DNA from 4 places in the Billgrantia sp. Q4P2 genome. Region 4 is predicted to be linked to each of the others. Evidence: predicted binding sites of a transcription regulator. Region 4 holds the regulator's gene; each other region holds the start of a gene.
The links. The regulator sigma-54, encoded in region 4, starts transcription at its own class of promoters, with help from an activator protein. The targets are predictions, from matches to a motif close to TGGCACNNNNNTTGCTNT.
Positions count from the first base shown of each region.

Region 1: ACUY1T_RS21095 (NarK family nitrate/nitrite MFS transporter) is a predicted target of sigma-54. The motif match lies at 1,747-1,764, and genes of this name have one in related genera.
Region 2: ACUY1T_RS21085 (CmpA/NrtA family ABC transporter substrate-binding protein) is a predicted target of sigma-54. The motif match lies at 2,067-2,084, and genes of this name have one in related genera.
Region 3: ACUY1T_RS21010 (nitrate reductase) is a predicted target of sigma-54. The motif match lies at 1,926-1,943, and genes of this name have one in related genera.

Region 1 covers NZ_JBRBAI010000019.1:34,261-37,543, forward strand. The annotation lists gene ACUY1T_RS21090 (nitrate- and nitrite sensing domain-containing protein) at 1-175, opposite strand, end outside; gene ACUY1T_RS21095 (NarK family nitrate/nitrite MFS transporter) at 270-1,622, opposite strand; gene ACUY1T_RS21100 (murein L,D-transpeptidase catalytic domain family protein) at 1,979-2,719, opposite strand; gene ACUY1T_RS21105 (L,D-transpeptidase family protein) at 2,888-3,283, shown strand, end outside.
Region 2 covers NZ_JBRBAI010000019.1:30,879-34,161, forward strand. The annotation lists gene ntrB (nitrate ABC transporter permease) at 1-594, opposite strand, end outside; gene ACUY1T_RS21085 (CmpA/NrtA family ABC transporter substrate-binding protein) at 611-1,912, opposite strand; gene ACUY1T_RS21090 (nitrate- and nitrite sensing domain-containing protein) at 2,223-3,283, opposite strand, start outside.
Region 3 covers NZ_JBRBAI010000019.1:12,291-15,573, reverse strand. The annotation lists gene ACUY1T_RS21010 (nitrate reductase) at 1-1,794, opposite strand, end outside; gene ACUY1T_RS21005 (ANTAR domain-containing response regulator) at 2,214-2,846, shown strand; gene ACUY1T_RS21000 (CmpA/NrtA family ABC transporter substrate-binding protein) at 2,843-3,283, shown strand, end outside.
Region 4 covers NZ_JBRBAI010000002.1:336,471-339,753, reverse strand. The annotation lists gene ptsN (PTS IIA-like nitrogen regulatory protein PtsN) at 1-373, opposite strand, end outside; gene hpf (ribosome hibernation-promoting factor, HPF/YfiA family) at 380-688, opposite strand; gene ACUY1T_RS04440 (RNA polymerase factor sigma-54) at 797-2,218, opposite strand; gene lptB (LPS export ABC transporter ATP-binding protein) at 2,377-3,108, opposite strand; gene lptA (lipopolysaccharide transport periplasmic protein LptA) at 3,110-3,283, opposite strand, start outside.

The DNA.
Region 1 (3,283 bases), on a different contig from region 4:
CGGCGAAGCGTTGTCCCCCTGATGCCAGGTAGACGTTCGAGGCGCCACGCTCCTTCTGCAGGGCATGAACGAAGTGGCTGACGTCGCCGACGATGTCGCAGGCTGCGGTGAGGTGTTCGAGGTCGTCGATTTCACAGCGCTTGGCTGTCAGTAGCAGGCGTTCGGCGGGTGTCATGGTTCACCTCTTGCTCACACGAGGGCCGCCGCCCTGAGGGCGGCGGCCGGGTTGCGGGCGAGGCCCGGCAAGTCAGGCTGCCGGGCAACATGGGTCAGCGCAGCGACAGCGCTCCGGCCCCGGTATCCTCTCCCACGGCATCGCGATAGGCCTTGGCTTCCACGGTTTCCACTTCGTCGGAGAAGCGCACCAGCAGCGCGCAGGAAGCCAGTACCAGCACGACCAGGCCGAGATAGAACAGCCCCTGTTGATAGGTGATCGCTTCGCTGCGGAACAGGAAGGCGGCGGCCACGGCACCGACGTTGCCGCCGGCACCGACGATGCCGGCCACCGCGCCCAGGGCTTTCTTGTTGATGAACGGCACCACGCCATAGGTAGCACCTTCGGCCATCTGCACGAACAGGCTGAACACCAGCATGATGCCGATGGCGTACGACAGTATGTGCATCTGTGAGAAGGCCACCAGGGCGATGCCTTCGCAGATCAGCGCGATGAACAACCAGCGCACGCGGCCCTTGAGTCCACCGTTGCGGGCGAAGAGGTCGGAGAACACGCCGCCCAGGGTGCGGGCGAAAACGTTCATCAGCCCGAACAGGCCGGCAATCATGCCGGCGGTGGCCAGCGTCAGGTCGAAGTTGTCGAAGAAGTAGATGGCGGCGATGTTGTTGATGGTCAGCTCGACGCCGAAGCAGAGGGCATAGACCACGAACAGCGCCCATACGCGGATGTCCTTGGCTGCAGCGAGGAAGCTCTTGCCGGCACTGTTCTCACCATCGGCTTGCGGCAGCTCGCCGCGTGCACGCAGCTCACTGAAGTTGCCGTTCGGCGCGTCCTGGGTGTAGAGCCAGTAGCCGATACCGGTGACGAACATCACCACGCCCGGCACCACCATGGCCAGCCGCCAGCCCAGCGTCTCGCTGACGCCGAGCATCAGCAGGCCGGAGAAGATCAGCGGCATCACGATCTGGGTGGTGCCGCCGCCCAGGTTGCCCCAGCCGGCACTGGTGGCGTTGGCGGTACCCACCACGTTGGGGGCGAACATCATGGTGGTGTGGTACTGGGTAATGACGAAGGAGGCGCCGATGGCACCGATGGCCAGGCGGGCCAGCAGGAAGGTTTCGAAGCTGTTGGCGAAACCGATGCTCATCACCGGGATCGAGCCGAGCAGCAGCAGCCCGGTATAGGTCTTGCGCGGGCCGAGGCGATCGCACAGCACGCCGATCAGCAGCCTCACGATCACGGTGATCAAGACCGAGGCGATGATGGTATTGCCGATCTGGGTCTGGGTCAGGGCCAGGTCCTCGCGTACCACCGCCATCAGCGGGGCAATGCCGAACCAGCCGAAAAAGCAGATGTGGAAGGCGAACCAGGAGAAGTGGAAGGCGCGCATCTGGGGCGTGCGCAGGCTCAGGAGGCGAATGCGGTTCGCCTTGTTGAGAATTTCCATGGTGTGTGACCTCGTACGGATTGTCGATACATGAGTTCGCCCTTCTCCGTTGAAGGTCAGGTCTGACGCACTCGTACTTCTCTCGAGAAGCCTGGTCCACGCCTACCCGGCAATTGGTTCATATCAAGCAATCTGTTTGCCATATTTTTCATTTATTATTTCAAAACATAGCGTTGTGGCTTGAGTGATGGCGTAGAGAGTGGCTGGTCGAGGTCGCTGGCATGGCGAGAATGGTGCAGCGCGGCAGAAACATGCCCCCTGCTGGTGCTCAGGGGGCGACAGGCGCTATGCGAGGCGTACGGAAGGATAATGCAAAGGATGGTGCCAGGGAGGCGCAGAATGAAGGGTGCGAAGGCTCAGTACATGGCCAGCTGCGCGGGAGCCCGGTCGCAGCTGAGGAAAGCGGAACTCTCCAGCCACTCGGGGTCGGGGTAGTAGGCGAACAGGTAATGATTTTCCTTGATGCTGTCGATCAGGGGATAGGTCACTTCCTGGCGTACTGCAGGGCAACCGTGGCTGCGTCCCAGTCTGCCGGTCTGGCGAATGAACGCCTCGCTGACGTAGTCGGCACCATGGATCACGATGGCGCGCTGGTAGGCCAGGTCGTTGACGCCGGCTTCCAGCCCTTCCAGGCGCAGCGAGTAGCCGTTGCTCCCGTAGTAGCTGTTCATGGTGCGGAACAACCCCAGGCTCGACTGGTAGCTCTCCGGCGTGTTGGAGAATACGGTCGCCTCGGCGTCGCCCGAACCACGGCCGTGGGAGACCAACTCCTCGAACATCAGCCGCTCTTCCGCCAGGTCGAAGACCCACAGGCGCGGCTCGGTGGAAGGTCGCGAGAAGTCGATGACAGCCAGCCGCTCGGCGTTGGGCTCGGCGCAGGCCAGGGCGCTGGCGGCAAGCGCCAGCACCTGCGGGTCGGCGCCAGGCGCGAGGCGGGTCAGGGTCTGGCTCAATGGGGCGGAGGCCGGGTAAGAGAGGCCTGCCTGGGCGAGGAAATTCCCGGCGTGAACGGTGGTGGAAAGGGCGGCGGGCAGGGCGGCCAGCAAGGAAGCGGTCAGGGTCGATAGCGGAAGTCGCAGGGTCGGTAGAAAGCGCATCGGCATGCCTATGACGTTGACACCGCATGCGGCAGGCGCCGCCCGCGGAAAAAGATGATCGTAAACAAGGTGAACGGACCCGGCTGGCTTACAGCCATTTGCCAGGCACTATTATGAAGAGAGTGGCCAGGAAGGCCAGACCGGCTATCAACGGATCAGGAGTCTGAAATGCGGCTTATTGCAAGGATGGGGATGTTGCTGCTGCTCGGCCTCGCGCCACTGGCCTGGGCGGAACAGGGCGAGGCAGCAAAAACATGGGAAGACGAGCCGGGCGTGGTGGGAGAGCTGGCTCGTCAGGTGGCTTCGGAGGCGCCGCGGATACAGGACTTCTATGCCCTGCGTGACTATCGCCCGGCATGGCAGGATGCCGACGCCGTGGCGGCGTTCACTTCGGCACTGCATACCCTCGAAAGCGATGGGCTCCACCCCCAGGATTATCGCCCGGATGAGTTGCGGAATCGGCATCGAGTGGCCTACGAGGATGGCGCCGATGACGAAGTGCAGGCGCAGTACGATCTGTTTGCCACCCGCATGCTGCTGATGGCACTCGATCATCTGCAGCGC
Region 2 (3,283 bases), on a different contig from region 4:
GGTGAAATACTCCATGCCGTTGAGACGCAGCACCCGGGCCACGTTGCGGTAGTCCTCGGGAATGTTGCGGATGCCCACCGAGGTGTTGAGGATGATCGGCCAGATCGCGGTGATGAAGATGACGAAGATCGCCGAGGGATTGCTGTCCTGGAAGCCGGCCAGCGAGATCGGCAGCCAGGCCAGCGGCGGCACGGTGCGCAGTACCTGGAACACCGGGTCGAGGCCGTGCATGGCCCAGGTAGACTGGCCCACCAGAACGCCGAGGCCGATGCCGGCCACCACGGCCAGGGAGTAGCCGTAGGCCACCCGCTCGAGGCTGGCGAGTATCTGCCAGGCCATGCCTACGTCGTTGCCCCCGTAGTCGTAGAAGGGATTGGCGATCAAGTCCCAGGTATCGCGCAGCATCTGCGACGGAGCCGGCAGGCTGGCTCCCGGGGTTGAGCAGAGGATCTCCCACAGGGCCAGCAGCAGGCCGATGATCACCACCGGCGGCAGGACTCGCTGGCTGAACAGCTGGCCCGCCCGCTGGACATGGCCGGACCAGGCGGCACTCGCGACCCGTGGCTCGCGCTCGTGACTCTGCATGCTTTTCATGCTCGTTCTCCTTGCCTCAGGCGAGGCGCTTGATCGCCAGGCTGTCGAGATAGGCCTGGGGATTCTCGGGGTCGAAGGTCGTCCCGTCGAAGAAGGTCTCGATACCGCGTGAGGAAGCGTCGGGGATGTCGGTGCCGTCCACGCCGAGGGCCGCGGCGGCCTCGCGCCACAGCTCCTCGCGGTTGACCTGGCGAATCAGCGTCTGGCTGTCGAAGTCGGCCGGCAGGTAGCCCCAGCGCTGGTTCTCGGTCAGGAACCACAAGTCGTGACTCTGGAAGGGATAGGAGGCGAAGTCGCTCCAGTAGCGCATTTGATGCGGGCTGTCCTCGACGACGCGGCCGGTGCCGTAGTCGAAGTTGCCCTTCATGCGCTCGACGATGTCCTCGTAGGGGGCATTGATCCAGCGCCGCCGCGAGCAGATACGTGCCACTTCCTCCTTGTTCTGCGGCTCCTCGCAGAACATCTGCGCCTCCATGATGGCCATCAGCAGCGCCCGGGTGGCGTTGGGATTGGCCTCGACGTAGTCGGCGCGCATCGCGAAGGCCTTCTCCGGATGGTTGTGCCACAGCTCGCTGGTGGTCAGGGCGGTATAGCCGATGCCCTGGTGAATGAGCTGCTCGTTCCAAGGCTCGCATACGCAGAAGGTGTCCATGCTGCCCACGCGCATGTTGGCCACCATCTGGGCGGGGGGCACCACGATGGTGGAGATATCGCCGTTGGGATCGATGCCCGCCGCCGCCATCCAGTAGCGGATCCACAGGTCGTGGGTGCCGCCGGGGAAGGTCATGGCGGCGCGCACCTCGTTACCGGCAGCGCGCTTGTCGGCAAGCGCCTGACGGAACTCGCCGGCATCGACACCGACCTCGAGGTCGAGATACTCCTGGGCCACGGAGATGCACTGTCCTCCCAGATTGAGGCGCGCCAGGATATGCATCGGCACCGGCACGTTGTTGGGCGTCATGGCACCGCTGGCGATCAGGTAGGGCATGGGCGTGAGGATGTGGCCGCCGTCGATGCCGTTGCGCTGCGAACCCAGTACCAGGTTGTCGCGGGTGGTGCCCCAGGAGGATTGCTTGAGCACCTCCACGTCGGTCATGCCGTGAGCGGCGAAGAAGCCCTTCTCCAGTGCGACGAACAGCGGGGCGGCATCGGTCAGGGCGATGAAGCCGAGCTTGGCCGAGGTGGTTTCCGGCCGTCCGCTGGCCAGGGCCCAGCTGGCGGGCAGGCTGCCGAGCACGGCCGAGCCCCCGAGGACGGTTGCACTTTGCTTGAGAAAACGACGCCGATCGAGCGAGTGTCCCTTGTTGGTCTTGTTCATTGGTATGGCTCCCAGGAGGAAGGATCCGGCGACAAAAAACGGCGCCTGCCCCGATTCGCATGACATCGTCACGGGAACCTGGGCAGACGCCGTTGTCTGGTCCGAGTGCTGCTTGAAAGCGCTGAACCGTCATTGACTCAGCGGACGATCAGGCTTTGCAGCTTGGGTGCCATGGCGTTAAATTTGTATGGTTATTACTGTAAAAACAAATAGTTACTATCTGTTGAATGATGTCGATCAAATCATTTCGGTCATCGCCGGGCGCCGAGAAGGTGCGCAGCGCTTGTGCGCTGCACCATAAAGCGTCCGCTCAGCTGGTTGCGCGATCCGTATGCCGTACCTCTGCGGGAAGCTCTTCTGTGGAAGGCTTCTCTGTGGAAGGCTTCAGTATGTCGGCCAGCCCCAGTACGGTCTGGGCGATCTCGGCCATGCTCTTGCTCTGGTCCATGGCCATCTTGCGCAGGAAGGCGTAGGCCTGCTCTTCGCTCATCTGCTGGTGGGCCATGATCAACCCCTTGGCGCGCTCGATCAGCTTGCGCTCACGCAGCGCTCGGCGGGTGCTCTCCAATTCATCGCTCAGGGCCTGCAGGCGGCTCGCCTGGGCGCACATCAGTTCCACCAATGAACGGTTCAGCGAGGAACCCACGACTCGGGCGGTCACTTCGCCCAACTCATGGGTGGCGCTGCCATCGAACAGTTCCACGAGCTGCTGGCAAACGGCCGGCGAGGCATTGCCCAACTCACGGAACAGGTCGTCGTGGCGTGACAGGCTGTGGCGCGCGTCGAGGGTCTTCGCCAGGCACAGGTTCGACAGCTCGCCGATCAGGAAGGCTTCCACCCGCTGAATGGCATCGATGCGCCGAGTGGTCAATTCGTACCAGGTCTCGCCCAGAGGGCTGGCGCTCTTGGGTAGCGGCGTGGAGCCACTGGCCATTTCGCGCAATTGCTGGACGCCGTCCTGGGTGCGGCTGGGCATCTCGCGCTGCCATTGTTCCCGCCCCTCCTCGGTAGTGAACTCGAGGCAGGTATCAAAGCAGCGCTGCTGGGCGTCGATCAGGTGCAGCAGCAACTGGCGGTGTGCATCGTCGAAGCCACCGCAAGTGAAGCCGAAGGCACCGCAGGCGCGCTCCTGGCCGGCCAGCTCCTTGCCCTGCATCAGGTGGAAGATGGCTACCAGAGCGAGGGTGATTTCGGGGTCGCCGGCCGTATCGGCGACTTCGAACACGACCGAAAGCAGGGCGCTGATCAACTGGTTGAAGGCCTGGGTGGCATCATCGGGGCTGGTCTGGAGCGCCTCGATGTTGCTACGCAGTGCTTCCAGGCCGTCGAGGGCATGCCATACGTAGGCGATGCGCCTGAGCAGGCGGGCAG
Region 3 (3,283 bases), on a different contig from region 4:
GTCGCGAATGCGCCCGGTGTTGAGCCGCAGCGGCCGGGCGTCGTCCAACGCCTGGGCCGGTGGGCGCGGGCGCACCGGCAGCATGCGGGCACGGCCATCCGGCGTGGCGAAGCGGCCGTCGGTGAACAGCCGGGCGGTACCGTGGGGGGCACTGGCATTCACCGGCCACTGGATCGGCGCCAGGGCGTCGTAGGCGGCCCGGTCGAGCCCGGCCAGGCCGGAGATATCGAACAGCCTGCGACTCTCTCCTTCATTCTCGAAGCCCGAGAGCCTGGCGTGCTCGTCGAAGATCTCGCTCGGGCGGGTATAGTCGAAGGCCTCGCCAAAGCCCAGCCGCTTGGCCACCTCGCAGACGATCCACCAGTCGTGGCGTGCCTCCCCCGGCGGCGGTAGGAGGCCGCGCTGGCGCGAGATGCGCCGTTCCGAGTTGGTCACGGTGCCATCCTTCTCCGACCAGCTCGAGGCCGGCAGCACGATGTCGGCATAGGCCAGCAGGTCGGCGTCGGCCATGCACTCGGAGACGATCACCAGCGGGCACTTTTCCAGCGCCGCGCGCACCCGGTCGGCCCGCGGCAGGCTCACGGCGGGGTTGGTGGCCATGATCCACAACGCCTGCACCTCGCCGCGCTCGATCGCCTCGAACAGTGCCACCGCCTTGTGGCCGGGGCCATCGGGCAGGCACGGCACCAGCCGCTCGGTGGACCAGAAACGCGTGACGCGATCCCGCGCGCCGGGGGTGTCGTAGTCCATGTGCGCGGCCAACTGGTTGGCCAGCCCCCCCACCTCGCGCCCACCCATGGCATTGGGCTGGCCGGTGATCGAGAACGGCCCCGCGCCGGGCAGGCCGATCTTGCCGCCCGCCAGATGGCAGTTGATGATGGCATTGCCCTTGTCGGTGCCGCTGGTGGACTGGTTAACGCCCTGGGAGAACAGCGTGACCACGTGCAGGTGGCTGGCGAACCAGTAGAAGAAGGTTTCCAAGCGCTCGGAATCGACGTCGCAGTCCGCGGCGATGGCCTCCACGCTGGCATCCTGCTCCCGCGCCGCGGCCAGCGCCTCCTCGAAGCCCTGGGCATGGGCTTCCAGGTAGACCCGGTCGAGCTTGTTGCGCTTGGCCATCCACGCCAGCAGCCCGGTGAACAGTCGGGCGTCGCTGCCCGGCTTCAGCCCCAGGTAGAGGTCGGCGATCTCGCAGGTGTCGGTGACCCGCGGGTCGATCACCACCACCCGCAGCAGCGGGTTGCGCTGCTTGGCTACCTTTAAGCGCTGGTAGAGCACCGGATGGTTCCAGGCCAGGTTGGAACCCACCAGCACCACCAGCTCGGCCTCTTCCAGGTCCTCGTAGCTGCACGGCACGGCATCGGCGCCGAAGGCGCGCTTATGGGCAGCCACGGCCGAGGCCATGCACAGCCGCGAATTGGTATCCAGGTGCGGCGTGCCGAGAAAGCCCTTGAACAGCTTGTTGGCGACGTAATAGTCCTCGGTCAGCAGCTGCCCGGAAAGGTAGGCGGCGACCGCCTGGCGGCCGCGAGTCGCCTGCACCGCCGTGAGCCGTTCGGCCACCGTGGCCAGCGCCGTCTCCCAGTCGACCTCGACGCCGTCGACCCGGGGCCGGGTCAGGCGGCCATGGCTGCCCAGCGTCTCGTGCAGGGCCGAGCCCTTCACGCACAGCCGGCCGAAGTTGGCCGGGTGCTCCGGGTCGCCCTGCACGTCGACGATCTCGCCGTTTTCGATGCTGGCCAGCACGCCACAGCCGACGCCGCAGTAGGGGCAAGTGGTTCGGGCCTCACGCATGGCGAATCTCCTGTCTTGACGCGAAACGACAACGCCCGCCAACGGCCGTCCCCAAGGGGCGGCGGTTGGCGGGCGTCGTTGCCGCTCGGAGCGCTGAACATTGCGCCCCATTGAATTTACCTGATTCATATCAAGCAGAAAGCATGCCATGTGGCGAATAACCGGAGCGTTTCAGCCAGATGCATTTGCCTCCGTTGTACCCCAGGCGTCCTCATTATGCGGCAGCGCACCATGCACCGGCACGGCCGACGGCTGAATGCACCAGACTGGTGCTGGAGAGGCGATTTCCATGCTGCGCCGCAGCAATCACACTCGCGGCAGGCACTGGCCGCGCGGTGGAAGTCGCCTGAGAAGCCGCAATTGGAATGTTTCTTGCTAGAACTTGGTAGACGCCTTAGCCAGGAATGAGCGACGCCACCATGCCATCCCCCTTGAACATTCTACTGGTCGACGACGAGGTGGTACGTGCCGCCATGGTCGAGGAGGCATTGATGGCCGAAGGACACCGGGTCATCTGCCGGCTCTCGAGCCCGGCCAGCCTCAACCAGATGGTCGAGCGCCACCAGCCCGACGTGGTGATCATCGACATGGAGAGCCCCGACCGCGACACGCTGGAAAGCATGGCGCTGCTCAACCGCGAGAATCCGCGTCCGGTAGTGTTCTTCGCCGACCAGCACGACTCCGACATGCTGCAGGCCGCGCTCAAGGCCGGCGTCAGCGCCTACGTGGTCGACGGCCTGGTACCCGAGCGGGTCGAAGCCATCGTCGAGGTGGCCATCGCCCGCTTCGACGCCTTCCAGAGCATGCGCCAGGAACTCGACAAGGCACGCAACCAGCTGACCGAGCGCAAGCGCATCGAGCGCGCCAAGGGCCTGTTGATGAAGCACCAGGACTGCGACGAGGAACAGGCCTACCGCATGCTGCGCAAGCTGGCCATGGACCGCGGCCAGCGCATCGCCGAAGTGGCAGACAACGTCATCGACATTCTCGACCGCTTGAACCCGATATCGCCCCAGGGGCGAGCCGCCGACAAACGGGGATCCCGCTCATGAGCCGCCTGCAACACCACACCACCCCGCCGGAACTCGCGCGCATCACCCTCGGGTTCGTCCCGCTGCTCGACGCCGCCCTGCTGATCGTCGCCCGCGAACGGGGCTGCTTCGCCGCCCAGGGGCTGGATGTCAGCCTGTCGCGAGAGAACGCCTGGGCCACCCTGCGCGACAAGGTCGCCGCCGGCCTGCTCGACGGCGCCCAGATGCTCGCCCCCATGCCGCTGGCCATGAGCCTGGGGCTGGGCCGCGCGCCCTGCGACACCCTGGCCCCGCTGCTGCTCAGCCGCAACGGCAATAGCGTGACGCTCTCCTCGACGCTGAGCGAGGCCTGCGGCGCCGAACTCACCGACAACCCCGCCAACAGCGCCCTGGCGCTGGGCAACTGGCTACGGCGCCAAGGCGGCAACAAACGCCCGCGCCTGGCCATGGTCTACCCC
Region 4 (3,283 bases):
TCATCACGCCCGCCACCTGGCTCAGCAACGACAGATGCGTGTCGTCGGCCTCCTCGGGCACCAGCAGCACGAAGACGAGATCGACTGGCTCGCCGTCGATGGCGTCGAAGTCGATGGGCTCGGCCAGTTTGAGAAAGGCGGCCACCGGGCTATGGCAGTGGGGGCTACGGGCATGGGGGATGGCCACGCCATTGCCGATCCCGGTACTGCCCAGTCTCTCACGACCGACCAGTCTGCCGAAGACCTCCTGACTGTCGAGGCTAGGAGTGTTCTGCGCTATGAAGGTGCTGAAGAACTCCAGCACCCTCTTCTTGCTGCCCCCGGGAACGTCGAACAGCGCGCGTTCCGGGGGCAGGATGGTTTCCAGTGTCATGGCAGCTCAGCGAATGCCGGCGCCCTGGGCGCGCGCTTGGGCCTTTTCCTTGTGTTTGACCAGTTGGCGGTCGAGCTTGTCTGTCAGCGCATCGATGGCGGCATACATGTCCGGATCGGAGGCTTCAGCATGAAGGTCGGCGCCGGCGGCATGCAGCGTGCAGGCGGCCTGCTGACGCTCCTTTTCGATCGAGAGCGTCACTTGCACGTTGGTGATGTTGTCGTAATGGCGCTGGACGCGGCTAAGCTTTTCGCTCACGTAGTCACGCAGTGGATCGGTCAGTTCAACATGATGGCCGGTGATGTTGACTTGCATGACAAGCTCCTTCGTCCTTCGGGTGGTGGCTCGATTGTAACCCTTTTTGCTGTCCTGCAAACCCCCTCGAAAGTGACGATTGCCCAGCGTCAGCGTTACGTCGAGGCATCAGCGAAAACGCTTGCGCTCGCTCGAGGAGGGAATTCCCAGAGCTTCACGATACTTGGCTACCGTGCGACGTGCCACCTCGATACCGCTCTCTGCCAGCAGATCCACCAGGCGACTGTCGGAAAGAGGCTTGCGCGGTGGCTCGTCGGCGATCAGTTTGCGGATACGGGCACGAATAGCCGTGCTGGAGTGGGCGTCCCCGTCGCCGTTGCCACCTACGTGGCTGGAAAAGAAATACTTCAGCTCGAACACGCCGCGTGGGGTGTGGATGAACTTCTGTGTCGTCACGCGCGATATGGTCGACTCGTGCATCTCGACGGCCTGGGCGATGTCGGCCAGCACCAGGGGCTTCATGGCTTCTTCGCCCTGCTCGAGAAACTCGATCTGGCGTGCCATGATCTCCCGCCCCACCCGCAGCAGGGTATCGTTGCGGCTGGCGAGGCTCTTCATCAGCCAGCGCGCTTCCTGCAGGTGATCCTTGAGGAACTGGTTGTCCTGGCTCTTGTCCGCGCGCCGCACCAGCGCGACATAATCGGGCTGTATGCGCAGCCGGGGCAGGGCCTCGGCGTTGAGTTCCACGCGCCAGCCTGATTCGTCGTGATAGGCAACCAGGTCCGGGGTGACGTAGCTGCTGCCCACTTCGGCATAGGCGCTACCGGGGCGTGGGTCCAGCGAGCGAACCAGGGCAATGACCTCATTCAGGGCATCGTCGTCCAGCCCCAGGCGGCGCTTGAGCAGGCGACGGTCGTCGGCAGCCAGCGCCTCGAGGAACTGGCGCACCAGGCGACGGGTCTGTGGCAGCAGCGGCGTATCGTCGGGCAGGGCGGCCAGCTGCAGCATCAGGCACTCGCGCAGATCGCGGGCGAACACGCCGGTGGGCTCGAACTGCTGCAGGCGCAACAGAACCTGTTCGACCTCCCGGGTGGGTAGGCCTTCGAGCCCCTGCTGGCGCAGGCCGTCGCGGATATCTTCCAGCGCCTGCGACAGGTAGCCGGCGCCATCGACGGCATCGATCAGGCTCTCGGCGATAATGCGCTGGCGGTCGCTCAGATCGGTCATCGCCAATTGCCAGATCAGGTGGCCGGCCAGCGTCTGCTCCGAGGCCTGGCGCTCGAAATCCGGTCCTTCGCCGGTAGCGCCGCCGGAACTCGAACCATGATCGGGGTAGGTATCCGTCCAGTCACTGTCGGTGGAGAGTTCGCTGGGTATTTCGCTGGCCCAGTCATCGCTCTGGGCTTCGCCGACGGCCTGTTCGCCGAAGCCGTCGTCGAGTTCCAGCATGGGGTTGGATTCCAGGGCTTGCTGGATTTCCTGGCGTAGATCGAGAGTCGAGAGCTGCAGCAGGGCAATGGCCTGCTGCAGCTGGGGGGTCATGGTCAGCTGGGTGCCGACACGCAGTTGCAAGGATGCTTTCATGGCCATGAGAATAACGGGCTCATCTGCCGGAAAACTCTACCCTAGACCGGTCGGCAGCGACTTGCAAGAGAATTGACTGCAATATGCATGCCATCGGCAATATTTATGCCTGATTAGAATATTTTAAATAAAGATCAAATGCTTGCATAATGCACTGGATTGCGCTACAGGCGAAAATCCTCGCCCAGATAAACTTCCCGTACCCGCCTGTTGGCAAGGATGGCCTCGGCGTCACCTTCGGCAATGATCTGGCCGTCACCGACGATGTAGGCCGAATCGCAGATGTCGAGGGTTTCGCGAACGTTGTGGTCGGTGATCAGTACGCCGATGTTGCGCGCCTTCAGCTGGCGAATGATCCCCTTGATCTCGCCCACCGAAATTGGGTCGACCCCGGCGAAGGGTTCGTCGAGCAGGATGAAGGCCGGCTCGGTGGCCAGCGCCCGGGCGATCTCGACCCGCCGCCGCTCGCCGCCGGACAGGCTCATGCCCAGGTTGTCGCGAATATGGGTGACATGGAAGTCTTCCAGCAGCTGCTCGAGCCTTGCTTGTCGCCCATGGCGGTCGAGATCCTTGCGCGTCTCGAGAATGGCCATGATGTTGTCGGCCACCGACAGCTTGCGAAAGATCGACGCCTCCTGGGGCAGGTAGCCGATTCCGGCTTGGGCTCGCTCGTGCATGGCGCTGTGCGAGAGATCCAGATCGTCGATATGAACTTCGCCGGCATCCGCCTTGACCAGACCGACGATCATGTAGAACGAAGTGGTCTTGCCTGCCCCGTTGGGCCCAAGCAGCCCGACCACGCAGCCCTGTTCGATGGCGAGGCTGATGTCGTGTACCACGCGGCGGCGCTTGTAACTCTTGGCCAGATTTCGGGCTTGCAGGGTCTTCTTCGCCATTTCAGCGCTCCGGCTGCAGGGTCATGCGGATACGCTGGCGCCCCTCGACGCCTTCCCCCTCGGCACGGGCCTGAACGACGCGGCGGTCGAGAAAGTACTCCAGGTAGCCACCGTCGAAGGTGTCGCCCCCTTGGTGCAGCTCGGCGCGGTCGATCAGCTCCACGCGCCGCTCGGC